DNA from 4 places in the Clostridioides sp. LIBA-7678 genome. Region 2 is predicted to be linked to each of the others. Evidence: riboswitches for the same ligand, from Rfam matches in the RefSeq annotation. Region 2 holds a riboswitch; each other region holds the start of a gene.
The links. Region 2 has a riboswitch for cyclic di-GMP ahead of ACTG46_RS15630 (SrtB-anchored collagen-binding adhesin). Riboswitches for the same ligand answer to the same signal wherever they lie in the genome.

Region 1 (8,616 bases), 670 kb from region 2:
AAAACACATATTCATCTGATTCCAAAGCCATCATCTCATCCATTTCTAGCTTCATAAATCCATCTAAATCCTTTTTATCCATCTTAGGGAGTTTTTGGGGTTTTAGAATTACATCTCTTGTATTTAAACAAAAAACTACATGTCTTGATTTTAACTTAATATTTTCTAATGCGTATCTCAATAGAGCATACTTTTCCTTAGAAAAATCTTGTGCAATATCCTCTATTGAAAACGCATTAAAATTTTTTATATAAAACTTATCTTTATCATGTTTATATCTGCCCTCAACTATGGAAATAGAATCGCCATAATATGATACATAAACCTTGTTCATTTGTCCTTTCCCTCCTACATAGCATCATATATACTAAGCATTGGCATAAATATTGATACAACCAGTACCGCAACTATAATACCAACTGCAATTATTAAAACAGGTTCTATCATTGATGCCATCCTATTTAAATAAATTTCGGATTCATACTCATAGAATTCGGCCATCTGTCTGCTTATATTCTCTAACTCCCCTGTCTGCTCTCCTATAGCTATCATCTGCACTAATACAGAATCAAAATAGGTATATCTCTCTAAGTTTTCTGCTAAGCCCTCACCTCTTGTTATTCCATCTTTAGCTGATGACAAAATCTTTTCTGCCATGGTATTATTTACACTATCTATAATATAATCAAGTCCCTGAACTAATGGGTACCCTGTTGATACAAATAGATACAATGCTCTTGAAAAACGTGTAGCTACCATACAGTTTATTCCTTTTCCTAAAATAGGTATCTTATTTATGACTCTATCTTTATGTGCTCTACCAATTGGTGTTTTTAAATATTTCTTAAATTGGTAAATGGACAGTATAATAGCTAGAAGTACTATTATCCAAAACTTCTTCATAAACATACCAAACCCCATAACAATTCTTGTTATAAGGGGAAGGGTTGCACCTACTGTTGTAATTGAATTAACCATCTTAGGCACCATAAATGCTGTAAATATAAAAATCATTATAAATGAAGAAATTAAAACTATTAATGGATATGTTGCTGCATTTCTAAGCTTTTGCTTAATTCTATGTTCACTTGAGTAAAATGAAGCCATACTTTTTAGTACTTCATCTAATTTACCTGTGGCCTCACCTGTAGCTACCATAGCTCCAAGTAATTTTGGAAACTTTGATTTTGATGAAAGCATTGAATCTGCAATAGTAGAACCTATTTTTATTTCTGCCACTATACGATTAATTTCTTCTCTCAAGGTAACATTAGTTGACCTTCTGGCTAATGTTTCTAGGCCTGAGATACTATTTATACCCGAAGATACTATAATAGCAAACTGTCTACAAAAGTGGCTTATCTGGTCAGCTCCTAAGTCTTTTTTTCTCTTTCTACTAAAGACACTTATATTTTTACTTTTACTTTCTTTAATTTCGAGAACTCTAAGATTTCTTTTTCTAAGTAGATTTCTAGCTTCATTAAAATCATTAGCTTCAATCACATCAGTTTGCTTTTTTCCATCCTCTTTTATCACTGTATACTTAAAACTTTTCATAATATCATCCTTTAATCAGTCATCAAAATTATTCTAATCATTTCTTCTACTGTTGTCTTTCCATTTAAAACCTTTTTAACTATATCCTCTTTTAGACTAATCATACCTTGTTGTCTAGCTACCTTTAAAATTTCTCTTTGATTGGCAGATGAATCTATTAACTCTTTTATTTCTGGTGTTATTTCAAGCATTTCAAATATACCTAGACGCCCCTTATATCCCGTATTATTGCATCTTTCACATCCTTCTCCTTTATAAATAGTTACTGATTCATTTATATCAATACCAAGAGCCTTTTTTTCTCCAATATCTGCTTCATATGAAACCCTACAATGCTCACAAATTTTTCTTGTAAGTCTTTGAGATATTACCCCTAAAACGGATGAGGTTATCAAAAAACTTTCTACATCCATATCTAAAAGACGAGAAATTGCTCCAACTGCTGTATTTGCATGTAATGTGCTTAAAACTAAATGTCCTGTAAGAGAAGCTCTTATTGCTATTTCCGCAGTTTCAGTATCCCTTATCTCCCCAACCATTATTATATCTGGGTCTTGACGCATAAAAGCTCTAAGTCCACTGGCAAAGGTAAGACCTGCTTTTTCATTTATTTGAGATTGATTTACGCCAGGTAATTCATACTCTATAGGGTCTTCTATAGTTAGGAGGTTCCTATTTTCTGTATTTAATTGATTTAACATTGAATATAATGTAGTTGTCTTTCCACTTCCAGTAGGACCAACTACCAATATAAGCCCATAAGGAGTGTTTATCAACTCGTCATATATCTTAGAGCCATGTTCATCTATTCCTAGTACTTCTTTACTAACCATAAAATTACTCTTATCAAGAACCCTCATGGCTATCTTTTCATCCCTATTAGTTGGCATTGTAGAAACCCTAAAATCTATAGGTTTGTTATCTACTTTTAAATAAATTCTGCCATCTTGTGGGATTCTCTTTTCAGATATATTTATATCTGACATTATTTTGATACGACTTACTACTGCTTTGTATGGCGCTGAGTTCATTCTCATATATTCCCTTAGCATACCATCTATTCTAAATCTAACACGCATGTAATTTTCGCTTTGTTCTATATGTATATCACTTGCTTCCATTCTCACAGCATTTTCTAGTATGTTGTTTACTAATCTTACTATTGGAGCTGCGTTTACATCTTCTTCAAGTATTACTGTTTCTCTTACTCCACCAGTTCTATTCTTGTTGTACTCAGTCATTGCCTTATTTATTTCTGAATGAGCATAAGCATGACCTATTGCTTTGTTTATATCTTCTGCACTCGATATAAATATTTCTACATCTTTCCCTGACATACGTCTTACATCTTGAACTGCTTCTCTATCTTGTGGGTCTGACATGGCTAGACATATCTTGTCTCCATCGATTTTGAATGGAAATATCGTATATCTTTTACATATATTTTCTGGAACCATTTTTGTAGCTAATGTGTCTATTTCTGTTCCTTCTAAAAATACACTTTCTATATCCAAAAGTTCTTTTAATACACTTATTAATAAGTTACTATCTATAAGACCTTCTTGTACTAGAAATTCTCCTAGTCTTTTCCCACTGTTTTTTTGCTCTGATAATGCCCATTTAAGCTGGTCTTCTGTTATGTATCCTTTTTCAACCAGTTTGTCTCCTATTCTAACTTTTTTAGCCACAGATTTCACTCCTTTACTATCTCAATTATATCATCATTTGTGATTGGATATTAAAGAAAATAGTATAAAAAGACAGGAAGATTTTTCTTCCTGTCTTTTAAATTCTATTAATTTGAAACTAGTATATTTTCCTACTTAATTATAAATTTGTATTATCAATAAGAACTAGATATATTGGAATATTTTTCACACCAGCTTTTTCTGCAGCATTTAACGCTGTTGTAAGTTTTGAATCTGTAAATATTTTATCTTCACCTATGTCACTTATTAATTTGTCCATTTGTGCTTTTGTTAATGTAACATCATCTATTTTTAGTGCCAATTTATTTCCAGTTACAGTAAGCTCATAACTACCTCCTATATCTGCTTTAGTTGGTATAGATTCCATATATGATCCAAATACATCTAATTTACTTGCATTTACAGGTAGTTTATTCTCATCTGAATAATAAGACAATGCTGCACTCTTAACTGAACTATAATCAGACTCAACACTTGCTACCTTAGCCTTATTTATATTACTAAATAAAGCTGGAACTGCTACTACTGCTAATATACCTATAATTGCAATTACTACCAATAATTCCACCAAAGTGAAACCTTTTTTATTCTTTCTTAACTTCATTTTTATTCCCCCTCAATTTTTTTAATTAATACTTACTTATAATATACCTGGTTAAAATCTAAGTAAAGTTATTTACACGTACTAACCAGATTTATTTCTAGCATATAACCATCTTAAAACAAAAAATGCTATGAAAATAAAAGTATCCATAAATAAATACAATTCCATAGCCGGTTGCACCACTAACTCCATATGTCCCAAGGTGCCCAAATCACAGAACATATATCAGCGTTTCTATTTTTATTAAATTCAGGGTAATGCATAATTATATATACATATCCACTTATATTATATAATAGTTACCAAATTTTATCAACTAAGTTTATATTATTTATATATACCAATTTTTTACATATTGAAACACAATTTCTAGAAATATTTAGACTATACAAAAAAAGAAACATCTCCCTACAATTATCATATATCGTAAGGAGATATTTATAAATTATCATTTAGTTTTATCATCGTCATTTCCATCCTTTGCTAATATTTATTTGAAAGCTAGAAGCTATTACAATATAGTATTTTATTAAAATCATCTATTATAAACATTCTATCTCTTTTAATTATGATTCAGCCACAATCACTATATAAACGAAATTCTTCATTTACAGATATGCTTATTGTGCAAAATTACTTTCTTTACAGTAACTTTATATAATCCAGAACCCTCTCACAAACATTAAAGATATAGAATAGATACTATTTTCAATTCTTATAAATAAACTTTCAATAGATTTTTTTATTCCTTATAGATTGTGACTGAATCATTTAATTATTAAGGGTTCATCTTCTGACCTTCCCATTGGAAACACCTCTTTCTTTATTTATATTTACATAATACTACATAATCTAAAATTTTTCAATACTTTTTCTAAATATTTTTTATATTCATAATATTCATAATTTTATTTACTTTTTACACTTATTTTTACTTAAATACACTGAAGTTTTAAACTATAATCCTTTTCTAAAATTACATATACACATCTAAAATATTCCTATAAATTAAAATAACAAAAAAGAGTTGTCCAAAAGTTTTATATCCTTTTAAACAACTCTTATAAATCTAATAAATTAGAATAATTTACTTACTGATTCGTTAGAGAATATCATTCTTATAGCATCACCAAATAAAGGAGCTACAGTTTTTATCTTTATCTTATCAATTCTTTTCTCTTCAGGAAGTTGTATAGTATCAAGAACTATTAACTCACTTATCTCTGAATTAGAAATTCTTTCAATAGCTGGTCCTGATAATACACCATGAGTACAACAAGCATAAACATCTTTTGCACCAAATTCTTTAAGTGCATTTGCCGCATTAACTATTGTTCCTGCTGTATCTATCATGTCATCTAATAGTATAACATTTTTACCTTTAACGTCACCTATTAAGTTCATAACTTCACATACATTAGCTTTTGGTCTTCTCTTATCTATTATAGCTATTGGTACTTCTCCATTTAAAGTATTAGCAAATTTTCTTGATCTAGTAACACTTCCTAAATCAGGAGATACTACTACTAAATCTTCTATTTTCTTTTCATTGAAGTAATCTGCTAATATTGTTCCACCTAATAAGTGGTCTAGTGGTATATCAAAGTATCCTTGTATTTGAGCTGCATGTAAATCCATTGTTAATACTCTGTCTGCTCCAGCAGCAGTTATTAAGTTTGCAACTAATTTAGCAGTGATTGGATCTCTTGCCTTAGCTTTTCTGTCTTGTCTTGCATATCCATAGTAAGGAATAACTGCTGTTATTCTTCCTGCTGATGCTCTCTTTAATGCATCAATTAAGATTAATAACTCCATTAAGTTATCATTTACTGGACTGTTAGTAGATTGTACTACAAACACATCACAACCTCTTACTGTCTCATTCATGTTTACACATATTTCACCATCACTGAATGTACCTACTTCACAGTCTAGCACTGATACACCTATATAGTCAGCTATCTTCTGCGCTAACTCTTTCGATGAATTACCTGCAATAATTTTAATCTCGCTTCCGCTAGTATTCATTTATGTAACCCTCCTGAAAATTTTAAAATCCTAGTGAATATAATTTATAATAATTTCGAGCTAAATTTATTAGCCAAAATAATAAACTAATGATTACTTACCTTCTGCATCTTTTTGATTCTTCTTTTCTACCCAGCCTTCTTTAATAACTTGTCTTTCTCTAGCTATTGCCAAAGCTCCATCTGGAACATCATGTGTTATTGTTGAACCAGTTGCTATATATCCTTTTTCTTCTACAACTACTGGTGCAACTAGGTTAGAATTTGAACCTATAAATGCATTATCTTTTACTATTGATTTAAATTTATTTTTACCATCATAGTTTACAAAGACTACTCCACATCCAATGTTTACATTTTTACCAACATGTGCGTCTCCTATGTAAGAAAGATGAGATGCCTTTGAACCATCTTCTATAACAGCATTTTTTACTTCAACAAAATCGCCTATTTTTACATTGTTTCCTAAGTTACTCTTTGGTCTTAGATATGCATATGGACCAATAGTAGTATTTTCTCCAACTTTACTATCAATTATAGTTGAATTTTTTACTTCTGTACCATCACCTATTTCTGAATTTGTTATAGATGAATTTGTCCCAATTATACAATCTGAACCTATCTTTGTTTTCCCTTGTAACATAACTCCTGGATATATTATAGTATCATTACCTATCTCAACATCAGATTCTATATAGGTAGAGTTAGTGTTTATTATAGTCACTCCATTTACCATATGAGATTCATTTATTCTTCTTCTCATAATCTCTTCTGCTTTTGATAATTCTACTCTTGAATTAACACCCATAAGCTCTTCAATAGTTGAACCTGCAAATGCACCAACTTTAAGACCTTTATCTCTCATTATTTTAGCAGTATCAGTTAAATAATATTCGCCTTGTGCATTGTTATTATTTAACAAATCTAATGCTTCTCTAAGACTCTTACCATTAAAACAATAAATTCCAGAGTTTATCTCACTTATCATTTTTTCTTCTGAATTTGCATCTTTTTGTTCCACTATTCTAAGAAGGTCACCCTTCTTATCTCTTATTATTCTACCATAACCTGTTGGATTTCCAACTCTTGTTGTAAGAACTGTGGCATGATATTTATTTTCTATATGATATTCAAATAATTTTTTTAATGTCTCTTCCTTTATAAGTGGAGTATCTCCACAAAGTACAACTATTATATCTTCATCATTAATATATTCTTTAGCCATCTTTACAGCATGTCCTGTTCCAAGCTGTTCTGTTTGCATAGCTATTATAGTTTCTTCTGCTAGTTTTTCTTTTACTACCTCAGCTTCATGTCCCAAAATCACAACAGTATCTTTTACACCAGATTTTTTTGAAACATCTATAATATGGTTGACCATTTCTTTTCCACATACTTTATGAATAACTTTTGGGTATTTAGACTTCATTCTTGTTCCTTTGCCTGCGGCAAGGATTATAGCTTTAAAGTTCATTGATACACTCCATTCAATCAATTTAATTTTATTCGTATTATTCTCTCAATCAATATACATTATAATACATTTATTTGACAATTTGTATACAACATATACATTATCACTAATAATATAGCACTTTTTTACTAAAAAGTACATATTTTAATACAAATTCTCCATTTAAAAAGAGCCTAAATGTTCGGGCTCTCTCCATTTTATATATTTATTATTATTCAGCAGCTACTTCCCATTGAACTAATGCTTCATGATACGCTTGTAAAACTGCATCTTCTAAAACTTGTCTCATTTCTGCATTTATTGGATGAGCTATATCTCTGAAATTTCCTTCGCCTACTTTTCTGCTAGGCATTGCTATAAATAGGCCATTATGGCCTTCTATAACTTTTATATCATGTACTACAAACAAATTATCGAAAGTTATTGAAACTATACATTTCATCTTACCTTCTTCTGTTAATTTTCTTACTCTTACGTCAGTTATCTTCATACCAAAATATCCCCCTTTGATTTTGACAGAAATTAATTTATATTAAAATTATTATCGCTGGAATAAATTAATATAAACTGTTTTTTAAGTAATTCTATGAACAACTAGGGATATCCTCTTTTTATTTTTACATATTTTTCTAAATATTTTTTTTATTAATCTTCATCTATCTCAAATTCAAATTCTGAATCTTCTTCCTCATCTAAATCTTCATTTCTATATTCATCTTTAAAAGTCTTTAAATTTGGCTCTACTACTATTTTATCTCCATCGACATCCAACTGAATTAATGAGATATAATCTTTTACCATCTTTTCTGAAGGGTTTGTTGTAGATATGAATACTCCAGTACCTATAACTTCTGCACCAAATTCATTCATAAGGTCTACCATTCCTTTTATAGTACCTCCACCCCTCATGAAATCATCTATAATTATAACCTTACTGTCTGGCTTAAGGGCTTTTCTTGGCAAACTCATACTCTCAACCTTAGAGCTTCTATTACCACTCACATATGTCATACTAAGAGTAGGACCTTCTGATACTTTTATATCTTTTCTTATTATTACTAGAGGCAAATTCATAGCTTTAGCAGTCATAAGTGCCATAGGTATACCTTTTGTCTCCATTGTTACAACATAATCTGCATCTACATAATCAATATTTGAGGCAAATATCTTTCCTATTTTAGCAGCTATTGTAGGGTCATAAATTAAATCAATCAAGTATAAAAAACCACCAGATAATATTCTAGA
Region 2 (8,616 bases):
AGGTACAGAAGTATCTAAAAATGCAGCAGATATAATATTGACTGATGATAGTTTTAGTACAATAGTAGAGGGAATAAAATGGGGAAGAGGTATTTATGAAAACTTCCAAAGATTTATACAGTTCCAGCTTACTGTAAATATAGTAGCATTTATAATTGCTATAATATCTCAACTTACTGGTAAAGATATGCCATTTACTACGATACAATTATTATGGGTAAATATAATAATGGATGGTCCTCCAGCTCTTGCATTAGGATTAGAACCTGTTAGAGATTATGTGTTGAAAAGAAAACCAATAAATAGACACTCTGGAATAATAGCTAGGTCTATGTCTATAAATATTATTATAAATGCTATCCTTATAATTACAATTGTATTTACACAATCAGCTTTTAATATATTGGGAGCCACACCAGATGAACAAGGTACTGTTATATTTTCTTTATTTGCATTCAGTGCCCTTTTTAATGCATTGAATTGTAGGGAGTTTGGCTTTAATAGTACAATACCTAATTTCTTTAAGAATAAGTTGGCATTACAAATAATAGTCGTTACAGGTATAATCCAGATAATATTTACACAAGTATTCCAGAGTTTCTTTAACTCTGTTTCTTTAGATTTTAATATGTGGATAAAAATAATACTATTTGCATCAACTATTTTAATATCGAATGAATTTGTAAAACTAGTCCTTAGAACGCTAAAAAATAGCAGAACTAGAAATCTTAGTATCAAAAGTTAATTTTATAAGACCGCAAAGTAGAATATATCATGACTTTGCGGTTTTGTGTTTTATACAAGTATCTTTCTTTAATGTTTCTTTATATTACAATTCAATTATAGATGGTGTATGACATACAAAAGGTAAAAAATCGTGAATGACTTGATTTGTTTTAATTTTCATATAACTAGTAGTAGTCCCATCACTACATCCATACCATTCTTCATTGACAACATCCTTATCAAAAACAATTTGTATAATATTATCATTGTCAAGTATAGCACTGAAAATAGTAGCTGCGCCAATTTTAGTACCTAACATCTTTTCCATCAATTCAGCAGGAGCAAAAGAAACTCTAGATACTCCTAATGCATTGCTAAAATTAGCTGACTTAAAGGGTTTATCACCTGGCATAATAAATAGATAAAAAGCTGTTTTTTGTCTATTGCAAAGAAATAGAGTCTTTACCATCTTCATATCTAATTTTTTATCAATCTGAACACAATCCTCCATTGTAATTGCTTCGTCTGTGTCAACACGTTCAAATTCAATATTCAAATTTTGTAATATTTTATATACCTCTTTTTGTAATGGAGTATCAAATTTAATAGGTGCTTCTGTATAAATATCACTTACAAAAAACATGATTTCTTTCATTCCTTTCCGTTTAAAATCCTATGTGCATAGTGTATCATAAGGTTATAAATTATAAAAGCGAATGTTTATCATATAAAATATGATAAAATCAGATGGATGTGAGATATACATAGTATAGATATGAATATTCAAAAATATATGACATTTGTTAAGACTTCCAACACTTCCAGAGTTTGAGACTATTTTTTTAGAACAAGATAAATTATCAGAATAAAATATAAAAACAATTAGTTGAAAAAATACTTATAAAAAGATACTTATTCAGAATTTTAAATTAAAATATATTATAAATAAAAATCATATTATAAATAATACTTGGGAAAAATAATACCATAATTCTAAATAGTATGTACAAAGCTTGATATAAATGTATTAACTTGTTTATAAATACAAATTTAGATTAATGTTACTATTAATATGGTGTATAGTGATAAACAAATTAAACATAATAAATAAAAAGAATGTAAGTAATAAGTTTTTATTTTAATATAATAAGCTTTATTATTTATAATCATGTTGAAGGAGAAATATTATGAAAAATTTGTTTATAATATTATCTATAGTTATAATTATGTCCATCAGTAATTTTTCATATGCTTTTTATGATACAAATTTAGAATATGAAAAAAATAATTCAAAAATAAGTGAAAATACAAGTAAGTATTATGAAGGTAAAATTGAACATATATTTGTACATCCATTAATCGTATATCCAGAAATGGCATTTGATGGTGATTATGAATCTAAAACATTTTCTAAATGGTTTGTTACTACAAAAGAATTTAAAAAAATATTGAATAACTTATATCAAAGGAACTTTATACTTGTATCATACAAAGATGTATATGAGGAAAAAGAAGTTGGTGGTAAGAAGTTAACAGTAAGAAAAAAATTATTGTTACCAGAAGGAAAAAGACCAATTATTATATCTATAGATGATATAAATTATAATCAATATATGTTAGGTAATGGAATAACAGAAAAAATTGTCCTAGATAGAAATAATGAGTTAGCTGGATATATTAAAAAACCAAATGGTAAATATCTTATTAGTACAGAAACAGAAATGGTTCCTTTAATTGAAGATTTTGTAAAACTACATCCTGATTTTTCTCATAATAATGCAAAGGGAGTTTTAGCAGTAACTGGATTTGAAGGTATTTTGGGTTATAGAATTCAAAGAGATTATCCAAATAGAAATGAAGAATTAAAACAATGTAAGAGAGTAGTCTATAAGCTAAAAGAAAATGGATGGGAATTTGCTAGCCATAGTTATGGACACCCAAATCTCAAAAAAATTTCTCTAGAAAAGCTTAGAGATGATACTATTAAATGGGAAAGAGAAGTTCAATCAGTCGTTGGAAAAACAAAAATATATATACCTCCATATGGTGAGTTTCCTAATGAGTCATCTAAAGGGTTGGAGTATCTTCAGTCAAAAGGATTTACGATTTTTGCAGGTGTAGGTCCAATATCATATGAAAAAATTTATAAGGATAAAAATTTAGTTATTACTGATAGAAGAAACATAGATGGTATTACTCTACTAAATAAGAAAGAAAAATTTTTAGATTTATACAATGCAGATAAGGTTATAGATTATAATGCTAGAAAGGTTAATAAATAAGTATGAAGGTAGAAAGAAAGTTTACTAGAAATCCAATAAATAGTATTTAAACAGATATGGTAGAAAGGAATAAATTTATGAAATCGAAAAAATGGATTAGTATGATTTTATCTATAGCAGTAATAAGTGCTCTTTTTGTAGGTTGTACAAGTAATTCTAATTCTAGTGTAGTTTCAAATGAAAAAATAACATATGAGATAAAGTCAACAAAAAATAATGACAACGAAATTGAATCTAATAAATTTAGTTTGGGAACATCAGAAATGGTTGTAAGGGGGAAGACCATACCTTTTAAGATAGAAGGTATAATATCAGCTCCTAAAGATATAAAAGAAAAAGCACCTATAGTGTTAATTTTTCATGGGCAACATGGAGATGGAGAAAATGATTTTGAAAATGGATTTAAATATCTTACTGAAGATTTAGCTAAAAATGGTATTATAGGGGTGTCTATTGATACTTCAGTAAACTATACTTTTCAGTATGGAGAACCTGTAGAAAATGAGAGAATAACATATCTGACTCAAGCTTATATAAAAGCTTTTCAAGATGCATATGATGGCAGTAAAAATGGATTTGGAATATATCTTAAAGACAAAGTTGATTTAGATAATATTGGTCTTATAGGTCATTCTGTAGCTGGTTCTGGGGTATTAAAAATAGCACAAGACCAAATACAAAAAGGATTTAAAGGGATAAAAGGAATTATATCACTTACACCAGCCTATAATAGTCCAATAGAAAAGTTTCCAGATGTACCAACAGCAATAATAGTATCAGAATATGATGGAGATGTTATCCATAGTGGGGATGATGTTTTTTATGATATATCATTGGATAAAAATAGAAAAAGTCCACTAGGACTAACTTATTTAGTAGGTGGAAATCACAATGCATATAACTCAGTTTTAGGAGAAAAAGAATTTTCTCCACCACGAGATACAGATGGCACTTATCCTGAAAAATTAGGGAAAGAAGAACATAGAGAGTTCTTTTCTAATTATGCAGTTGACTATATGAAATCTATTTTTGATTTTGATGATAGTGAATCTCCTATTTTTAGTAAAAATGGATTGCCATCTAAAATGTATGGGTATCAGACATTAAATAAAGTTAAATATAGCGGTTCTTTAGAATTATTCAACAAAAAGTCATTTGAAAATATAGACTCAAGTAATGTTGATACAAAAGAGTTAGTTGAGTCAGAACGATTAGATAAAGATACTGCAAACCTTTTTAGTAATATAAGCTCAAGTGAAAATTTAGATTTATTGCAAGTTGATTGGAAATCTAAAGATGGAAAAATAGAATTGCCCTTAAATAATAAAAATTTAAAAGATTATTCTGCATTAAAATTTAGATGGGCGTTAAATTCTCCTAGTGAGTTAAATAGTAAAGATAAAATAGTTTCATTTAAACTTAGCTTAGTCGATTCTAAAGGAAAAGAAAGTAGTGTAACTTTGGATAATGATAAAGTGTCTGCTATGAAGTATTTTGAGGGTAAAGCTGTGAGAGACGAATATGTAGAAGGTAAATTTATGGAGTTTTGGTCAAGGTATACTCCAATAAGTGATACAATAATACCTATTGATAAGTTTAAAAATATAGATTTATCTAATATAAAGGGTGTTAAAATTGAATTTGAAAATCCAGAAACAGGTTCGATTATGTTAAATAAAATAGTTGGTATAAAATAGTAATACAAGTCCTAGATGAAATTATAAAATATCTAGGACTAGTTTTATTAGAATCCAATAATTTAAGCTAAGAATACATTGCATTTATAATAAATGTATAAAATTAGTAATATCTTATTGATATATGAACTTTTAAGAATTTTATAGACGAATTATGTTATCATAAATAAAGATATAAATTCTAAAATTTGTCAGTAAAACAGAAGACAAGGAGGTAAATTTTATGTTTTCAAAAATCCTGGTCAAAACATTTATCAAAGATAGTAAAAACGTTCAAAATAAAGATGTTAGAAATAAGTATGGGTATGTAGCTGGAGTAGTAGGTATATTATCTAATTTACTTTTATTTGTAGTAAAAGTGTCTATAGGTATGCTTACATCAAGTATAGCTATAATGGCTGATGCATTTAACAATCTTTCTGATATGGCATCCTCAGCGATAACTATGATAGGTTTTAAATTAGCAAGTAAGCCAGCTGATAAAGAGCATCCTTTTGGACATGGAAGAATAGAATATTTATCGGCGTTAATTGTGGCGTTCATGGTAATGTTGGTAGGACTTCAATTTATAAAGTCATCTGTGGAAAGGATAGTAAATCCAGTACCTATAAAATTTGAAGTAATACCACTTATACTTTTAATTGCATCTATAATGATTAAAATTTGGTTAAGTAAATTTAATAAATTTATGGGAAATAAAATTGACTCCTCAGCCTTAAAAGCAGTTTCACTTGATGCTTTAGGAGATGTATTTACATCGAGTTGCGTAGTTATATCATTTGTCATAGCTAGATTTACTAGTTTACCTATAGATGGATATGTTGGTATTGTAGTATCACTAGTAATACTTTATGCTGGATTTTCTCTTGTAAAAGATACTATAAATCCTCTTCTAGGAGAAGCACCAGATGAAGAAATGGTAAAATCTATTATAGAATCATTATTATCTTATGAACATATTATAGGTACACATGATTTAATAATTCATAACTATGGAGTTGGACGATGTATAGCATCTATACATGCAGAAATTCCATCAAATATAGATATAATGGAGATTCATGAAATTATAGATAATGCTGAGAGAGAAATATCTGAAAAATTAGATATGTATTTAGTAATTCATATGGACCCTATATGTCTCGAAGATGAAGAAGTTATGTCAGCAAAAAAAGAACTTGAAGAAATACTTAAGAAAAATAGTCTTGTAAAATCTATGCATGATTTCAGAATAGTTGGAAAGGGAAGTAAGAAAAATTTAGTGTTTGATATAGTAGTTAATCCTTCTGAATTCTCTAAGAATATGTCAGAGGAAGAATTAAAAGAAGATATAACTAAATTGGTTAAGGAGATGAATCCTGAATATAATTGTGTAATTGTTGTAGATAAGGATTTTATTTAATGATTAATTAAAATTATTGTAAGGAAAAAAATGTAAAATATATAGACAGGAAGATGTTGGCATAATATAATATAGATATGTAATTGTATCTAGTATGAATATAACAATTTTAATTGTTTTTTATAAAATATTATAGAGATGTTGATGTATGTTCTATCATTGGGCACCTTATGGACATACTGAGTCAGTGGTGCAACCGGCTATGGATATAAATTTATTTATTTTCATGGCTTTTTTTATATAATTTTTTGCTTAGAATTAATTTTAATGGGATATAAATAGAAGTTTATAAATTATAGATAGCGTAGAGGGGAGAAATCTATATGGGGAAGAAGAATAAAAAGGCATTATTAATAAGTTTAATTATGATTTTAAGTATGGTAGTATCTACAATCTATCCAACCTTATCTTATGCTTCAGAATTAGGAGATAACAGTCAGATTCAAAATAATTCAACTAGTTCATCAAGTGGAGAAGAGAAGCCATCAGATAACAAAAAACCAGAGCAGACTCCAGAAGGAGAGAAGCCATCAGACAACAAAAAACCAGAGCAGACTCCAGAAGAGGAGAAGCCATCAGACAACAAAAAACCAGAGCAGACTCCAGAAGAGGAGAAGCCATCAGACAACAAAAAACCAGAGCAGATTCCAGAAGAGGAGAAGCCATCAGACAACAAAAAACCAGAACAGACTCCAGAAGGAGAGAAGCCATCAGATAACAAAAAACCAGAGCAGACTCCAGAAGAGGAAAAGCCACTAGATAATAAAAATATAGAGCAGACTCCAAAAGAAGAAAAGCTGCTAGAAGATGAGAATTTGCTGAAAACGTTAGAAGAAGAACTTAATGAAGAGAATGAAGATTATGGATTTATTATAAAAATTAATAATAGTACAATAGAAACTGAATCAATGAAAAAGATATCATTTAATTTAACTTATACTCCAACATCAAAGGGAATACAAGCAGGTGATTCAATAACTTTCAAGGTGCCAGATGTATTTAATAAAGTTAATTTAGATTATACAAGTGAATGTTTCGACAAAACAGAAAGTAATGGAGAATATACACTTACATTTAGAGAACTTCCTAATGGTCAAAGTGTAATGCAAGGAAAAATAGGTCTAGAAGCATACGTTAAAAGGGTTGATGAAGAGACAAATACAAAAATTCATATTGAGACTACTGGAAAAATAGAAAGTGGAAGTGGAGATGTGGATGTAGAAATAAAGCCTGGAGATAAGGGCGAGGAAGAAGAGTCTAAAGGAACACTTAAGAAACTTGTTGAAGGAAAAAAATCAACTACAGTATTTATGCCAGTTAAAAATAAAGATATAAATTATAGCATACTAGTAAATGAGAAACAGGAAGAATTGAAAGATATTACTTTGTATGATGAGCTTCCTGAAGGATTGACACTAGTAAATGATTCTGTAAGTGTAGTAACAAGTGATGGGAAAGAAGTAAGTGATTTTAATATTGAACAAAGTGCAAATTCTATATCAGTTAATTTTGGAAATATAGATAAAGCATATACTGTTAAATACAAAGCTAGAATTAGTGATGAAAATGCAAAACATGATAATAAATATAAAAATGTAGCTAGGATAGAATCTGATGGTAAGAAGGTACAAGAAGATGATGCTACTGTAAGTATCTTTGATAGAGGTAGCGATTATCTTTTGACTAAAGGGCATTCAGGAGTAACAAATATTACTCAAGTTGGCCAAGTAATAAACTATCAGATTTCAGTAAATGATGATAAGTCGCCAATAAGTAATGTTGTTATAACAGATAATATACCAGAGGGTATGAGATTAACTACAGCAGGAGAAGCTGGACATGATTTTAGAGTAGTAGAAATTCCAATGAATGGTAACTGGACTCCTTGGAGTAAAGAAAAAATCGCAAACAATATTTCATATAAAATAGAAGAGAAAAGAAATGAAAGCGGTCAAGTAGATAAAGTTATAACTGGATTTACGATTAATCTTAGTAAAGAAGAAGTAGAATCAAAGTTTTATATAGCTTATACATTAAAGGTTATTAGTATTGAAGATAGTTATACAAATAGAGCTGTTCTTGATGCAAATAACAGTCAAGTTGATAAAAGCGATGAGATAAGTTTTAAGAAAAACTCTGGATTAATAAGTGCAAAAAAAGAAGTTGATAAAAAAGTTTTAAATAACAATGATAGTCAAATTGTTAAATACAAAATAAATATGTCAACTTATGGAGTTTATGATGCAGGGCAAGTAAATCTTTTAGATGAAGTAAACCCAGCTCTAAAAATATCTAATATAAAATATTCTGATAACCTTGAGTTTAAAAAAGAAGCTGGAGATGGAGAAAATACTGTAAGATTAGTAAATAAATATGAATTTAAGCAGATAAAAGAAGGCGAACCTGTACAAAGTTGGGTTACATTCGATGCAGATTTTACAGATGTAAAAGTTGGAGAGACTATACAAAATGTAGCTCAGATTAATGGCTCAAGTCCTCCTGGAGTAGA
Region 3 (8,616 bases), 420 kb from region 2:
TTCTCTATACCTTGTTTAGACTTGTTATTGTCTACCATGTGAGTCATGTATTTATTACCAACAACTAGAGCACCTTGAACAGCTGAGAAACTTACACCAACTACTGGTATACCTCTCATACCTATTTGCTCTATGTGAGATGCGAAGTCTATATGGTTGTTTCCGAAACCTTCAGTAGTTACTACAGCTCCATCAACTTCCATAGCTTCAACTAACATACCTAATCTCTTAGATACATAGAATTTCTCAGCGTTTACTTGTGGAGAACCAACAAATACAACACCTACTAAGTCTATTTCTTCATCTTCCATAGCTCTTATTACTAATGGCTCTCTCCAGTAATGTCTTGACATTTCTTTTGATGCAGGTCCTATACAAGTTAATGCATGGATACCACCATCTAATACTTCAAGTGGAGATAATACAACTGGCATGTTTCCTAAGTCAACGTTTGGTTGAGCTCCTAATGTACCAACTGGCTCAACTGGTAATATTAGGTTATCATGCATTGCACCTTGTCCCATTATTTCTTTTATAACAACAACTTTCTTTTTACCTTCTCTTCTGTATTGCTCTATTACTTCTTCATCAACTACTAAAGAGTTGTCAACTGTTTTTAATGCTTCTCTTATTTCTTGAGTTACATAGTCAAATGCACGGTGAGCAGCTAGAGGTCCTGGTCTTTCCATGTTAGTTCCTGCTTTTATTGTTACTTGACCTTTGATGAATATTTCACCTTTGTCAGCAGCACCTGGTCTACCCCACATCATAGTAGTATTTAACTCACCTTCTGAAGAACCGAATTCACCTATTTGAACTCCATCTTCATCTGTACCAGTTAATACCATTACAGCTCCATCTATAACTCTAGTTATACCTGAACCTAATTCGCCTTCTTCTTTAGTAGCGATTGGTTGTATATCTAATACAGCTTCACTGTAAGTTTCATATTTATCAGGAGTTATTATTTCTAACTTCATATCTACAACTAACTCTTGAGTATCATTAGCTTCTTTACATATTTCTTCAGCGTTTCTGATGTATAAAGTAGTTCCTTCTATTTTAGTCTCATCAGCAAACTCAACTTTATCTATTTTAAAGTGTTTTTTAGTTAAGCTTCTTAAAAGTTTCTTTTCTTCAACTTTTGGAGCTACTTCTGCTGCACCTGCTACTGGAGCTGCAACGTTTGCTACTGGAGCAGCAACTCCTGCTTGACCAGCTACTGATAAAGGTATTTCTAAGCTTATATTTTTACCTTCACCTATGTGTATTTTAACTGTTTCACCTAAAACTCCTGTGCTTACTGGAACTACTGCTGCCTCTGCTACTGGAGCTTCTTCTGCTACTGTTTCTTCTACTACTTCTGCTTTAGCCTCTCCTGCTTTGTATCCTTCTACATTTTCTGTAGTCATTGGAGAAAGAGCATCTAAAGTTTCTTTTAACTTAGCTCCTAATACTTGACCTATAGTTAATCCATTTTCTGGTATTGTTAATAATCCAGAATCCTCTAAGTCTGCAAATATTGCTGGATCTTCTAAGTTTTCTGGCGCTATAATTGTTCCCGCTTCAAATCTACAACAACAAACTGCTGGGTCATTTGCATGGGCTTGAGCTGTTTCTAAAGTTATTGACATAGTATAAAATACCTCCTTACATTATTTTCTTATTTATTATTTTAAATCTCAACTCCTCAACAGGTAACCCCTTAACTGAGAAATTAAGTAAATTAAAACCTACATAATTTTTAATAATTAATATTATTTTTTATCATTTAAAGTCACTTTATATATAAGCAATTCCTATGCCAACTTATTAACAAAAAGTTTTTTTCTATAATAGATTCTGCTTCTATCGCTATTTTTAGCCAAATATTATATAAATATTTATTTAAAATATGTTATTTTTTGTAATTGCAAACATTTTCTCCAACAAAAAAAGTGTCAATTAATCAACACTTTTTTATTTTTTTTAACATACCTACATATATAACATTGCTATGGACATTGATTTTACTAGGTTTAAAGTTAAAGTTTATTATTTTGTCAAAATTTAGTCATGTGTCATATTTTAGACACATCTATTTTATACTGCTCTATCTTATAGTATAACGTTGTTCTTGGTATATTTAATATTTTGGCTGCTTTAGCTTTATTTCCTTTGGACATCTTAAGTGCCTTTGTTATATTTTTTACTTCAATCTTTTGAGTAGCTTTCGTCAAATCTAATGGATACTCTTCTTCTTCAGTACTATTATTTGTGGAATCCATCATATAACTTGGTACATCTTCCACATCTATTTTAGAATTTTGGGATAACACAACAATATTCTCAATTGTATTTTTTAATTCCCTTATATTTCCTTTCCATCTATAGTTTTGAAATATATCTATTACATCTTTACTAATTGTAAGAACAGGTTTGTTGTTTTGTTTACATATCTCCTCTAAAAAGCTATGTACCAATAATCCTATATCCTCTTTTCTCTCTCTAAGTGGTGGAATCTTTATCTCCACAACATTTAATCTATAGTATAAATCTTCTCTAAATTTCTCTGCTTTTACCATTTTACCTAAATCTTTATTAGTAGCTGATATTATTCTAGGATTTATTTTTATTGTAGTATCTCCACCAACTCTTCTTATTTCCTTTTCTTGTAGTACTCTAAGCAACTTAGCCTGCATACTAAGAGGTAAATCAGCAATTTCATCTAAAAATACAGTCCCATCCTTTGCAAGTTCAAATATACCTATTCGACCTTTTTTGCTTGCTCCAGTAAATGCACCTGATTCATATCCAAAAAACTCACTTTCAAACAACTCATTTGGTATGGCACTACAGTTAACAGGTATAAATTGACCTTTTCTCTCACTATAATCATGAATAGCTCTGGCAAATACTTCTTTACCTGTACCACTTTCACCCCAGATAAATATGCTACTATTGGTTCTAGCTACTTGTTTTGCAATCGCTTTCGATTTTTCCAACTTATAACTCTTACCTAAAATTTTATCAAAGCTACCTTTGGATAAGTTTTTAACTTCATTCTTTAAATATTTCAATGTATCATTTACCTTTTCAAGTTCAAGAGCAAGTATCTTGGCTTCTGTAACATCAACTTCTGTACATACAACACCAATAAATTCTTCCTTATAAAATATAGGATTTGCATGGACTAGTGCATACATATTTTCTTTTTTATCTGTAAAATATAAGTCACTCATACCGATTTTACTATTTAATACTTTTTCTGAAATAGTATTTTCCAAAAATTCGTTCATCGGTCGACCGACTATGTCTTCAGATTTTATATCATACCTTTCCTCCATAAACTTATTCCACAATATAACTACACCTTCGTTATTTATAGCACAAATTCCTTCTTTAATTTGTCCTATAATATATTTCAAAGTCAATCCATAGTCTTCCAAATGCATATATAAATAGTCTCTAATATGCTCTTGTTTTAAGACTCCAATAATTTTATTGTCTCTAAGAACAGGGAGAATTCCTATATTTTTCAATATCATTATATCTCTGCACTCATCTAAGGTTAGACCTTCGCTGACATATATTACATCCTTTTTCATTATAAGTTTTACTGGTTGACCGTCATACTTCTTATGCATGTCATAAAGATTATGTATATCTGTCATAGATATAATACCTTTTAATTCACCAGATGAATCTATTACCATTAGAGTTTTTGTGTTACTTTTTATCATTTCTTTTATTGCATCTTCAATTCTTGTGTCTTCGTCTATAGTTGTAAATTTTGTATCCATTACCTCTTCTACTTTTTTTACTTCTGGTATCGAAAACATAAAGTCCCCCCTTTATAGTAGTACATCATCAAAACTTATTTATATATATTTATTCTAGCATATCATAATAACAGTTTATTAAATAATTAATATTAAAATTTCTTAACTGTTTAATATACAAATTTCTAATACAAATTCATGTAATTACTAAAATGAATACTTAAATCTATACAAATGAAATCAAATGAATTATACCTTTAGTATATTATTTTTTCAATACTATTTTCACCTTCAAAGTATTTTTCTATTCACAAAACAATTAACATCTGTTCTCACAAAGGTTATACTTACATAAAAAAATGCCTCAAAATGATTTTAAATCAATTTGAGACAATATATTTTAAAACTTAATAACAAACAGTACTCCATATTAATTTTTTGCTCTTTTTGTTTGATACACTAACCCACAAATTGCTACAATACCAATAAGTATGTATGGCATTATTTGAGTTTCATCACCTGTTTTTGGTGATTTTACAACTATGTCATTTGTTGGTGGTACTGGTGGATTTACTATTGTATCATTTTTTGATGGCACTGATGTATTTTCCACTGCATCACCTGATGGTGGCACTGGTGGATTTATCACTGTATCATCTGATGGTGGTACTGGTGGATTTATTACTGTATCATCTGATGGTGGTATTGGTGGATTTATCACTGTATCATCTGATGGTGGTACTGGTGGATTTATCACTGTATCATCTGATGGTGGTGATGGCTTAGGTTTATGACCATTTGAGTTATCATTACCATTATCTGGTGGCACTGGTGGATTCACATCAGGGTCTCCATCTGTTGGTACACCTATATTGAAATCAACTTCCTCACCATTTTTTTGCTCTATTGTATAACTTAATAAATTTTGCTTACTAGTAGGCAATAAAGATGAATGGTCTTTATCACCAAAATCGAAAACTGTCTTAAAATATTGAATAGCTTTTGGGAAAATATAATCATAAGATAAAGCAGATATATTAGCTTTTACATCTGGCTTATTAACACTCTTAAGTTTAAACTTTTCTTGTGTTGAAATTTCTACTTCACCTGTACCTATTATATTTCCATTTTCATCATAAGCAGTTACTCCATCTGGTAACTTTAATTTAACTACACCACTATAACCTACTAAAGCTATAGCTTCTGTTTCATAAGTACCATCTTGATTCTTATCAAATTTGATATCAGTCAAACCATTACTCAAACTAGGTTTTCCTGTATCATTTGGCTTTAATTCTTCACGCCCTGCATTTAATAATGCCTCTAAGTAAGCTTTTGAATTTATTGCTGCTTCCTTACCTTTTAGATACTCAGCTTTTTCTTCTTCAGTCTTTGCACTCTCTATAAACATATCATAAAGCTTTATATTAGCTTGATATTGTTTAAGTCTTTCCTGCTCATTCATTTGCCCAAGCATAATCCAAATTGCATCTTGAGTAGTAGCATGAGTTATACCTTCATATTCTTCTCCACCTAAATTAAACTGTTGCTTATATCCAAATCCATCAAACTCGGAACCCGCATATAGTATAGATTTAATTGCATCTTCGTTTTGATTTTCTTGACCATTAAAATCTTCTGCTGGTAAGTATGGACTCTTATTATGACTAGTTGGAGATTTTAGATGATTATTATAACAAAATGCAGTTTGTTCTCCGTCCTCACCTTCTATTATATATTTCCCATCTTTATAGCCTGCACCTATAAGACCTTCTATTATATAATCAAAAGTTAAAGTTTTTGTAATATCATCAAATCTTACATCAAAATAAGGTCTATTTGAACCATCTGTTTCTTTTAATAAACATGTATCTTCTACTTTTGAATTTTTATTATACCATAATCCAATATTTGCATCTTTTGAAGTAAGTACCTCACTAATTTCTGACTGTACATCTGTTTTTACATCATTTTCATCTTCCCAGAAATTATATACAATCTTATTTATTTGAGATACAGTAAGATTAAGAATATCTTCAATATTCTGCTTCAAACTCATTTCTTCTACTTCTAATTCTTCCTCTTCTTCTGATGGTATAATTCCACCTAATGGTTTCTCTCCATCTGGTATCTCTTCACCTGATGGCTTCTCTCCATCTGGTGTTTCTCCTTCTGATGGCTTCTCTCCGTCTGGTGTTTCCCCTACTGATGGTTTCTCTCCATCTGGTGTTTCTCCTCCTGATGGCTTCTCTCCGTCTGGTGTTTCCCCTACTGATGGTTTCTCTCCATCTGGTGTTTCTCCTCCTGATGGCTTCTCTCCGTCTGGTGCTTCTCCTCCTGATGGTTTCTCTCCATCTGGTGTTTCTCCTCCTGATGGTTTCTCTCCATCTGGTGTTTCCCCTCCTGATGGTGTTTCTCCGTCTGGTGTTTCTCCTCCTGATGGCTTCTCTCCATCAAGTATTGTATCTTTTCCACTTACTTCGTCAGCATAAGATATTATTGGTGCAAATGCAGTAAATGCCATACTAAAAGCAATTACTAAACTAATTATACTTGATTTTTTAATTTTTATTTTCAAGATTTTCCTCCTATTTATATTTATAGCAGGTTGCACTACTAACTCCATATATCTTTTAAGTGCCCAAATTTAAGATATACTTCACAGTTTCTATAAATAGGTTTTTAGTAATTTTTATTTTTGTAATATTTTTTATTTTTTAAGTGCACTCTTTACGAACATTCTAAAATTATTAGTAAGAGACAAAAACTTATTCTTACATTAAAAAAGATACTGTAGAGTATCTTGAGATAATACAAAAATCTTTACTCTATTGGATAATTGACTCAATTCAATTTTTATATGTCAATATGACCACATATCTGAGTTTGTTTTTGTCTAATATAATTTTAATAGCTATTGCCATCATTATATATTAAATATTATATTTTGTCTATTTCTTCTATATTATTTATATTATTCGTTAATGTTATCGACATATCACAACAAAAAAACATCCCCGAAAACAATTTTACAATTTTTTCCAAGGATGTTTTATTATATATTTTTATATTATATTATTTTATTTTTAATCTTACGTCACCTTTTATTCTTCTTATTAATGGGTGATTAACTGTTCTCATTACATGGTCAGTAATATGATATACACCTAATTTTAATTTTGGTGCAGAACCCATTACTGTGTTACTACAGTCAGTACAGTTTCCTATTAATATAACTTCTGCTCCAGCTTTCTTAAATTCTATACATTTTTGAGCTTGTCCTGGACAGTGTCCTGGATTTTCACATTTTAATGCACCTTTAATTTCTTGAGCTTGTTTACATTTTTGAACTGATACTATATCAGTAACTCCCATTTTAGCTGCTATGTCTCTCATTCTTTCTTCATTAGGTCCACATGCACAGACTAAAAGACCCATTTTTCTCTTTTCATTAACAAATGGCATAGTAACTATTATACCACCACTAGTTTTAGTTATTGGAGTATCTAAAGTAGTAGCTTTACCAGTGAAAGGTCCTCCTAAGATTATCTCACCGTATTCACCTTTTATTCCACCAGCTCTTTCAATTAATTCTCCAACAGTAGTTCCAATTGGCACATCTTCAAATACTATAGATTCTTTTCCACTGTTTAATTGACCAACTACAGTTACATTTTTAGATATAACTGGTCTTTTTTGCTCAACAGCTTCTACTATTCTAGTTAATGTTTCTACATTTATTACTACTGCATTAGCTTCTGAAGGTAATTGAGTTGGCTCAAGTAATTTACCTAGAACATCTCTTACTATCGCTCTCTCTTCTCCCATTGGGTACATGTCAACTAGTTCTGCAACTTCTATATTATCTCCTGGCTTTATTACTTTTTTAAATGCTGCTATTGCTTCTGGATGCTTGCTTTTTATTGCTAGCATACCTTTTCCAGCATTAGTAACTTCCATAGCATATTTTATACCTTGGTAAACTATTTCTGGTCTTTCTTCTATTTCTTTTATGTTATGAGCTAATAAAGGTTCACATTCAGCAGCATTTGCTAATATTGTTCCACCTTTTAAATCTATGTTTAATTTTATATGAGTAGGGAATCCTGCTCCACCCATACCTACAACTCCAGCTTCTTTAATTAAGTCAAGTATACCTTCTCCTTTTAATGGTTCAAAAGTATCATCTTGTACTTCATCAGCTTCGATTACTATAGCTTGGTCATTTATTTCACTTATTTTTCCACTAACACTGGCATAAATATTTGCCCCTAATCCAGCTGGTTCTGCGATTAGAGTTCCTTTTTTTACTACATCTCCAACACTTACTACTGGCTTATCTGGACCACCAACGTGTTGTTTTAATAAAATAGAATATAGTTTGTTCAACTAGTACGCCCCCTTAAGTATATTAATTTTTTTTATAAGCTGTTCAAATAATGTTAATGTTATTTTTCTATTACAAGGTCTTAACATATTGTTTATTTCTATAGAACATATCGCTTATTAACAAAGCAATTTCTATGCCAACTTTTAAACAAACTTATACCCTTTGAAAATACTGTCTTACAGCATCCATAACTTCTTTCAAATATTTAAACTCATTTTATAAAAGTCAATTATTAGACACTTTTTCAACCAATTTAATCTATAATTATTGATATTGCATACATGCATAAAAAGTGTCAAGAAATAGACACCGTCTTTTTATCGACACTTTTCTAACATATACTATATAATTTACCACAACTTTACTTAAAATATACATTTACTACTTGTTAATTCTTAAGTTTCTGCACTCCATTAGAATCAATTATGTAATTATCTTTATATAATAAGTCTGATATTTTTACTA
Region 4 (8,616 bases), 1.1 Mb from region 2:
TACTATGCTACTAACACTAAAGAAAATATCTATAAACATAAAATACTTTTATTAGAAGAGCCACAAAAAAAAAGTTTTTTTAATATATGTATTGAAAATGGTATTGAAGTAATTGTTTCAGATAGATTATCTATAATATCAAATGAAATAAAAAAATCTGATATAGTCCAATTAGAATGGTGGCATCATCCTAAATTTGCAGGTTTTTTAAATAATTTTCCTAATATTGATACACGGTTAGTAATTTGGAGTCATATATCAGGTTGTAATTATCCTAATATACCTTTTGAATTTATAAAAATACCTGATAAATTTATATTTTCATCTGAGTATTCTTATGAAAATCCTCAATGGTCTGAGACTGAAAAAAAATATGCAAGAAATAATACCACAGTTATAAACAGTTCTGGTGGATTTGATGATTTTAATAAGATAGAGAAAAGGAAACATGAAGGATTTAATATTGGATATATAGGAACTTTAAATTATAGTAAATTAAATCCGCAATTTGCTAATTATTATAATAGTATAGATGTTGATGTTTCCAAATTTATAATGATTGGTGATAGTGAGTATGTTAGTGAAATTAGGAAAAACATATCTAAATTAAAAGTATATAAAAAAATTGAATTTAAAAATTATACTGATAATGTTGCAGAAGAAATGTCTAAATTTAATATATTTTCATACTTATTAAACAAAAATCATTTTGGAACTACAGAAAATGTATTATTAGAAGCAATGTATATGGGTTTACCTGTAATCTCATTAAATCAATGTGTTGAAAAATATCTAATAAAAAATATGGAGACTGGCATATTAGTAAATAATTTAGAGGAGTATAAAAATTCTGTAAAATATCTTTTTGAAAATCCTAGCGAAAGAAAAAGGATTGGAGAAAATGCCAAAAGATATGTTCAAAATGAATTTAGTGTAGGTAATACAGTAAATAAATTAAATTGTGTATATGATGAAGTTATGAAAAATTCTAAAAGAAAATATAGTTTTAATGATATTTTTGGCAAATATCCATATGAGTGGTTTTTATCATGCTTAGGAGATAAGAAAAGACTATTTCATATGGATGGAAATTTAAATGATTATATAAAAAAAGATATAGAAGAGGAAATGTATATTTTAAAAGAAAAAAATAAAAGTTCTATAAGACAATTTATTAAATATTATCCAAATGATATATATTTAAATTATTTTAATGAATTTATAAGTAATTTTATTTACCATATTTAGTAGTTGAGGTAAATTCATAGAAATAGAGAAAACAATTTAATTACGATAGCAAAAATTGAACTAGATTATAGTCTAGAAAGAGTGAAATTATTCCTTTAGATATTCCATTTACATAGATTATGTCTCATCAATTGTATGTATTGTGTTTCGAAATTAGAGGATGAATTAGATTAATATACCAAAAAAATAAAAAAAGGATATAATTTTATATGTGTAAAAACAAAATCTTATTAACAGGAGCAACTGGATATATAGGATCATTTTTAGTAAAAAAACTTTATATGTTGAATTATGATGTTCATATTCTTGTTAGAAAAAGTTCTAAATTGGATTCAATATCAGAAATAGAAAAAAATATAAGTATACATGTATTTAATGGAGATACGATAGAATTGAACAACATATTAAAAAGCATTGAACCTGATATTGTTGTAAATTTAGCTTCTTTGTATTTAGGAAGTCATACTTCAAGCCAACTTATAGATTTGATAAATAGCAATGTATTATTTCCAACACAATTAATAGAAGCTTCTATCAATGCAAAAGTTGGTTATTTTATAAATACAGGTACACATTGGCAAAATTATAATAATTGTAATTATAATCCTGTTAACTTATATGCAGCTACTAAAGAGGCCTTTGAATCAATTTCAAAATATTATATTGACGTATCAAATATGAGAATGATAACTTTGAAATTGATAGATACCTATGGTCCCTATGATTTAAGACCTAAGGTTATTAATTTATTAAAAAAAATTGCTATAAGTGATGAAAAATTAGAAATGTCAGGTGGAGAGCAAGAGTTAGGATTAGTTTATATTGATGATGTAATAAAAGCGTATTTAATTGCAATTGAAATTATACAAAAACTAAAACCAAAAGAATACAAACAATTTTTAGTACTGCCTAAAAAAATATATAAATTAAAGGAAGTCATAGAGATATTTCAATCTGTTATTGGAAAAAAATTAAATATTGAATTGGGAAAGTTACCTTATAAAGATAGAGAGATGATGAAAGTATATACAAGTGAAGAAAATATATTAAAAAATGTATCTACAATAGATTTGTATGAAGGAATAAGTCTTATGATGGATATTGAAAAAAATTCTAATATGAAGAGAGGCTAGATATGTATAAAATAAAAAAAACAAATATAGAAAATTGTATAGAAATTTTACCAAGTATGTTTGAAGATAATAGAGGAATAACAATTAAACCATATCATAGAAAATCTTTTGAAAGTTTAGGAATATTAGAAGAATTTAAGGAAGATTTATTTGTAACATCTAATAAAGGAGTAATAAGAGGTTTACATTTTCAAAATGAACCATTTGAACAAAGTAAATTAATTTACTGCGTAAAAGGGAGCATATTAGATGTTGCTATTGATATTCGAAAAGAGTCAAAAACATATGGGCAATTTGTATGTTTTTATATAGATTCAAAAAAGAGAAATATGGCATATATCCCTGCTGGATTTGCTCATGGATATGAAGTTTTAGAAGAAGATACAATGGTTGTTTACAAATTGTCTTCTATGTATGCCCCAGAATATGAGAAAGGTATAAGATGGGATTCTGTAAATGTAGCTTGGAATACGAAAGATCCTATTTTATCAGATAAAGATAAGAAATGGCCAACTTTTCTTGAATACACAAATGGTAGATTAGAATAAGGAGTTTAATATGAAAGCAATAATTTTGGCAGGAGGATATGGGAGTAGACTGGGAGATATAACAAATGTTGTGCCTAAACCTATGGTAGAGATTGGTGGAAAACCGATATTATGGCACATAATGAAAATTTATTCACATTATGGTATAAATGATTTTATCATATGTCTAGGTTATAAGGCAGATGTTATAAAAGATTATTTTTTACACTATGATTTTAGAAATAATGACTTTTCTATTGAGATTGGTAGTGGAAATATTGAATTTCTTAATAATAATGATGAAAATAATTGGAAAGTAACATTAATTGATACTGGTATAAACTCAGAAAAAGGAGCAAGACTTAAAAAGGTTGAAAAATATTTAGAGGATGATATAAATTTATTGACATATGGAGATGGTTTAGCAAATATAAATGTAAAGGAGCTTATAAATTTTCATGTTAATATGGGAAAGATGTTGACTATATCAGGGGTAAGACCTCCAGCTAGATTTGGAGAATTAGTAGCTGATGGAAATGTATTGAAATCATTTGAAGAAAAATCACAAACATCAAAAGGTCTGATAAATGGAGGTTTTATGGTATTTAATAAAAAATTATTAGAATTTCTTACAGAAGATGATGCTTGCGATTTAGAATATGGATTATTTGAAGACTTAGCTAAAAATAAAGAAATATCAGTTTATAAACATAAAGGATTGTGGGCATGTATGGATAACGAAAGAGATATGAATAATCTTAATATGCTTTGGAAAAATAACAAGGCCTTTTGGAGGATTTGGTGATGTACTTTGACTTTGATAATATATATAATGGTAAAACCGTTTTAATAACTGGAGCTACAGGATTTAAAGGCTCCTGGCTTTCGATTTGGCTAAAAGAGCTTGGAGCAAATGTTGTAGGATATTCATTAAATCCAAAAACGAAAAAAGATAACTTTATCTTAGCAGAAGTATCAAAAAAAATTATAGATATAAGAGGAGATATAAGAGATTATAGCAATTTGGAGGCAGTATTTAATAAATATAAGCCAGATTATGTCTTTCATATGGCAGCTCAGCCTTTAATTGAAGAATCGTATTTGAATCCTATTCTTACATATGAGATAAATTTAATGGGAACATTAAATATGCTTGAGTGCATAAAAAATAGCAACAGACATTTAGTTGCAATATTTATAACAACAGACAAATGTTATAGTAATAAAGAACAAGTTTGGGGGTATAAAGAAACAGATTCTTTAGGCGGATATGATCCTTATAGTTCATCAAAAGCAGCGTGTGAGATCGCAATTAATTCATGGAGAGAATCATATATGAGTCCTAAAATGTATCATAAGCATGGCAAAGCTATCTCTTCAGTAAGATCTGGAAATGTAATAGGAGGAGGCGATTGGTCAGAAAAAAGAATTATACCAGACTGTATAAGAGCATTAGAAAGTCAGAGTGATATTATACTAAGATCTCCTAATTCAATTAGACCATGGCAATATGTACTAGAGCCACTATATGGATACTTATTATTAGGTCAAAAAATGAAGCTAAATCCAACTAAGTATAGTGATGCATGGAATTTTGGACCCAAAATAGATTCTATTGTTGATGTAAAATATATTGTTGAAAAGTTAATAAAGTATTATGGAACGGGATCTTGGAGATGCCTAGAAAATAATAGTTTTCATGAAACAAAAATGTTAAATCTTGATGTGAGTAAGGCTATCTTTGAATTAGGATGGAAGCCAACCTTAAGTATTGATGAAGCATTGAAATTTACAAGTGAGTGGTATCAGAAATATCATTGTTCAGATATATATAGATTATGTGTAAATCAAATAAATAATTTTATTTCGCTTATTAAGTAACGATAATTAGATATATCAAAATAAATAATAATTTGTACATATAGAAAGGTGAATTCTGGGAGACAGGATTTACTTTTTTGTGTAAAAATATACATGAATAATATAACAAAAACTAATGAGAAAATGTCAATTATAAATTTAGAAGAGTTAATATCTGAATTAGATTTGGATTGAAAAGAACTATAAGTGTAGTAGGTAATTTACTCTATTTGATATTTGATAAATTGATGCAATTAGATGAATTTGAATATAAAAATATATTTGTTTATAGAAAGGAGCAATAGATAAACTGCATATTAAGCTATATGAGATAATTAGAGTATTAATTAAAGAACTAAATGTAGAAGATATATAACTTAGGATAAATAGATATATTAAAGTTTAAGGAGTATGTAGTGATGAAAAGAAAACAATGGATTTAGAAGATTCTTGACTAGAAAAAATATAAAATAAAATATGAGTTTATTACCTATATTTAGGATGTACCATTAAATTGGAGTATAATTAAAAAGAGAGATTTTAAAAATCTTATTTTTATGAATAAATATAGTTTATATTAATTAAGTAGGTTGAAATAATTTTAACAGATTTAATTCTAATGAAAAAATATACGAAAAATGTTTAAAAATTTTATCATTTATTGTATACTTAAAGTAAAACTAAATAGGCAAAACTAGAGAAATCTAGTGACGCAAAGCTATAGGGGCTAAGGTTTGTATATGCGAACTATGCTAGCCAGTTGCCAAAAAGAGTCCTAAGTATATTTGTATACTTAGGATTAGTCGAAATGACTGCTTTTTTGGCGGTCATTTTATTGTGGAAAAATTACTTTATTATAGTAGAAAATACACATAATAACATATTTTACCAATTATAATATAAAATAAAGGAAATTTATCTAAAAAAGTTGCTATTTTACAAAAAAAGGCAACTTTATGAAGGGGAAATTAAATACATATTAAAATTTTTTTTTATTTTTATTGGATTTAATTGAATTTAAATTAGATTTCTTACTAAAATAATTCGTTATTATATTAATGTAATAGAATTGTAATAGATTTAAATGAACAAAGAAGTCATTTTTTGTAATATAGCAACTTCATTTTTTTAATCATTAAATATAGCAAATAAATATATTTTGAGGAGGGGTGAGTATGAATACATATGACATTATAAAAATGGGACTAGATGCAACTAATCTAAGAAGTCAAACAATAGCAAATAATATAGCAAATATAAATACTGAAGGTTACAAAAAACATTATGTAACTTTTGAAGAAACATTAAATGATGCCATGCCAAAAATAGAAGAAAAAATAGACAATTCCAAAGGTCTAAGGGTAGATGGCAATAATGTAGATATAGAAGAAGAAAAAGTAAAGCAAGCAATGACAACGTTGCAATATAATGCTTTAATAGGTTTTGCAAATGGCAAAATTGCAATGACTAAATCAATAATAACTGGGAGGTAACTAGAAGATGAGTGTGTTCAGTGGAATGGAGATATCTGCTAGTGGATTAACAGCAGAAAGTTTGAAAATGGATATCATATCATCAAATGTAGCTAATATAAATGCTACAAGAGGTCCAAATGGAGAAGCATATAGGAGAAAAATTGTTTCCTTTGAAGAAAACTATGATAATAAATTAGGTATGTTAGGAGTAAAAGTCACATCTGTTGAAGATGACAAATCACCTCTTAAAGAAGTATATGACCCATCTCATCCAGATGCAAAACCAAATGGATATGTAGAATATCCAAACGTAAATATATTGGTTGAAATGACGGATTTAATAACAGCTTCACGAGCATATGATTCTAACATAGACACACTGAATGCTCAGAAATCTATGATATCGAAAGCTTTGGAAATAGGAAAGTAGGGATAAATTATGCCAATTACACAAATTAACAATTTAATGCAAGGTGCAAAGTTAGATAATTTGATTGGAGAAACAAAACCATTAAACCTTAATAAAGAAGAAAAAAAGAATTTCGAAGATGTAATAATAGATACTATAGACAAAGTTAATTTTCAACAAGTGACAGCGGATAATATGAAAGAAAAATTTATAAAAGGCGAAGATGTTTCTATGCATGAAGTTATGTTAAAAGGTCAAGAAGCACAACTATCTATGCAATATCTGATAGAAGTTAGAAACAAGATTCATGATGCATATCAAGAAATGAATAAAGTACAAATTTAGCCTTTTGAACAGGAGTAATAATCAATGATAGCCAGTTTTAAAAATAAGATTAAGGAGCAAGTTGCTAAATCTAGGACAAAAATAGGTTCTTTAAAAAAAGGAACTAAGATAGCATTAGGTATAGGGATTGTTGCTATATGTTTAGCGCTAGTATTTACAGCAATATCTGCAAGTAAAAATAAGTATGCAGTCTTATTTTCAGAACTAGATGTTCAAGATGCTGCAGATATATCAGCAGAATTAGAGTCTAGAAAGATAGATACTAAGGTAAAGGGAAGTACAATTTATGTTCCTAGAACAGAAGTCGATAAGTTGAGGCTGGAGCTAGCTCCAAGTCTTACAGGTGGTTCTAAAGGATTTGCATTAATGGATGATAGTTCGTCTATAGGACTTACTGATGAGGAGTTTCAAATTAAGAAGCAACGAATCATACAAGGTGAGATAGAAAAAACAATCAAGAGTTTTCCACAAGTGGAAGATACTAGAGTACATATAACATTTGGAGAGTCATCAGTGTTTGAGAAAGAAGCAGTTCCAGGAAGTGCAGCAGTTTACTTAATGTTAAAGCCAGGAACAACTTTAGAAAAAAATCAAATAAAATCTGTTATGGCACTTGTATCAGGAAGTGTTACAAATATACCAGAGAAAAATGTTCAAGTTATTGATAATAAGATGAATCTATTATCAGAAGGTATCTTAGATGATGAAGAAGTTGATGAAAATAATCAACCTATAAATGGTGGTATTAGTGTTGATAAAAATAAGGCATCTGAACAAGCATTGAATAAACAATTAGAAAAGTCTATTTTGGAAATGCTAGAGCCAATATTTGGTACAGGAAAAGTAAAAGCTACAGTAAATGCAGATTTAAGTTTTGATACAGCCGAAAAAACTGAAATAAAAATTGACCCTGATAAAGTTGCAATAAAAGAAACAAGGTCAAAAAATTCATCCAAATCTGCAACAAATAATGTCCAAGGCGTAGATGCTAATATGAATAATCAAGGAAATAAAAATGGCACTAACACAGAAGATAGTTTGGATGAGAGTTTTGAATATGAGACAGGTAAGATTGAAACTCATACTATAATTGCACCAGGAGAACTTAGAAGATTGACAGCTTCTGTCGCTATAGACGGAAAAATAGCTAAAGGAGTTCAAGCTGATGTGGAAGATATAGTTAATAATGCTATAGGCATGGATGGAGCAAGGGGAGATACTCTTAGTGTTGTTTCAATGGTCTTTGACCCTAAAGGAAAGGCTGAAGCTAAACAAGAACTGGAAGAGATTAAAAAAGAAGGCTTCAAAACTAATATAATAAAGGCAGTTATTGGAGTAGTGGCAGTTATTGCAGTAGGTGCTATTGGATACTTAATATATAAGAAGAGAAGTGAACAAGAAGATATGGATTATGAGGATGAAGTTTATAGTGCTAATTCTAGTACTGTTGATAAGAAAGATAATCCTCTATTAGGGGATGACCCAGAATTGACATTAGAAGAAGCTGTTAAAATGTATGCAGAAGAAAAACCAGACCAAGTAACAGAAATAATAAAGACTTGGTTAAATGAGTAAGGGGGATAGAATGTGTCCACAGAAATTACGAATGTTAGTGCATT

Region 1: another riboswitch for cyclic di-GMP. It lies ahead of ACTG46_RS18565 (type II secretion system protein); the one in region 2 lies ahead of ACTG46_RS15630 (SrtB-anchored collagen-binding adhesin).
Region 3: another riboswitch for cyclic di-GMP. It lies ahead of ACTG46_RS17465 (Cys-Gln thioester bond-forming surface protein); the one in region 2 lies ahead of ACTG46_RS15630 (SrtB-anchored collagen-binding adhesin).
Region 4: another riboswitch for cyclic di-GMP. It lies ahead of flgB (flagellar basal body rod protein FlgB); the one in region 2 lies ahead of ACTG46_RS15630 (SrtB-anchored collagen-binding adhesin).

What each region holds. Positions count from the first base shown of each region.
Region 1 covers NZ_CP196987.1:4,019,252-4,027,867, forward strand. Annotated here, with positions in the region: gene ACTG46_RS18550 (PilN domain-containing protein) at 1-334, opposite strand, end outside; gene ACTG46_RS18555 (type II secretion system F family protein) at 349-1,557, opposite strand; gene ACTG46_RS18560 (GspE/PulE family protein) at 1,569-3,245, opposite strand; gene ACTG46_RS18565 (type II secretion system protein) at 3,385-3,870, opposite strand; cyclic di-GMP riboswitch class II at 4,030-4,115, opposite strand; gene ACTG46_RS18570 (ribose-phosphate diphosphokinase) at 4,948-5,898, opposite strand; gene glmU (bifunctional UDP-N-acetylglucosamine diphosphorylase/glucosamine-1-phosphate N-acetyltransferase GlmU) at 5,992-7,371, opposite strand; gene spoVG (septation regulator SpoVG) at 7,583-7,861, opposite strand; gene purR (pur operon repressor) at 8,017-8,616, opposite strand, start outside.
Region 2 covers NZ_CP196987.1:3,350,421-3,359,036, reverse strand. Annotated here, with positions in the region: gene ACTG46_RS15655 (calcium-translocating P-type ATPase, PMCA-type) at 1-745, shown strand, start outside; gene ACTG46_RS15650 (prolyl-tRNA synthetase associated domain-containing protein) at 830-1,381, opposite strand; gene ACTG46_RS15645 (polysaccharide deacetylase family protein) at 1,914-3,008, shown strand; gene ACTG46_RS15640 (alpha/beta hydrolase family protein) at 3,086-4,705, shown strand; gene ACTG46_RS15635 (cation diffusion facilitator family transporter) at 4,929-6,107, shown strand; cyclic di-GMP riboswitch class II at 6,233-6,318, shown strand; gene ACTG46_RS15630 (SrtB-anchored collagen-binding adhesin) at 6,431-8,616, shown strand, end outside.
Region 3 covers NZ_CP196987.1:3,771,047-3,779,662, forward strand. Annotated here, with positions in the region: gene prdA (D-proline reductase (dithiol) proprotein PrdA) at 1-1,634, opposite strand, end outside; gene prdR (sigma-54 dependent transcriptional regulator PrdR) at 2,061-3,821, opposite strand; gene ACTG46_RS17465 (Cys-Gln thioester bond-forming surface protein) at 4,192-6,339, opposite strand; cyclic di-GMP riboswitch class II at 6,355-6,440, opposite strand; gene prdC (proline reductase-associated electron transfer protein PrdC) at 6,837-8,150, opposite strand; gene ACTG46_RS17475 (polysaccharide deacetylase family protein) at 8,540-8,616, opposite strand, start outside.
Region 4 covers NZ_CP196987.1:298,508-307,123, forward strand. Annotated here, with positions in the region: gene ACTG46_RS01730 (glycosyltransferase) at 1-1,248, shown strand, start outside; gene ACTG46_RS01735 (SDR family oxidoreductase) at 1,458-2,381, shown strand; gene rfbC (dTDP-4-dehydrorhamnose 3,5-epimerase) at 2,384-2,929, shown strand; gene rfbF (glucose-1-phosphate cytidylyltransferase) at 2,940-3,713, shown strand; gene rfbG (CDP-glucose 4,6-dehydratase) at 3,713-4,789, shown strand; cyclic di-GMP riboswitch class I at 5,446-5,536, shown strand; gene flgB (flagellar basal body rod protein FlgB) at 5,944-6,261, shown strand; gene flgC (flagellar basal body rod protein FlgC) at 6,269-6,673, shown strand; gene fliE (flagellar hook-basal body complex protein FliE) at 6,683-6,997, shown strand; gene fliF (flagellar basal-body MS-ring/collar protein FliF) at 7,022-8,572, shown strand; gene fliG (flagellar motor switch protein FliG) at 8,585-8,616, shown strand, end outside.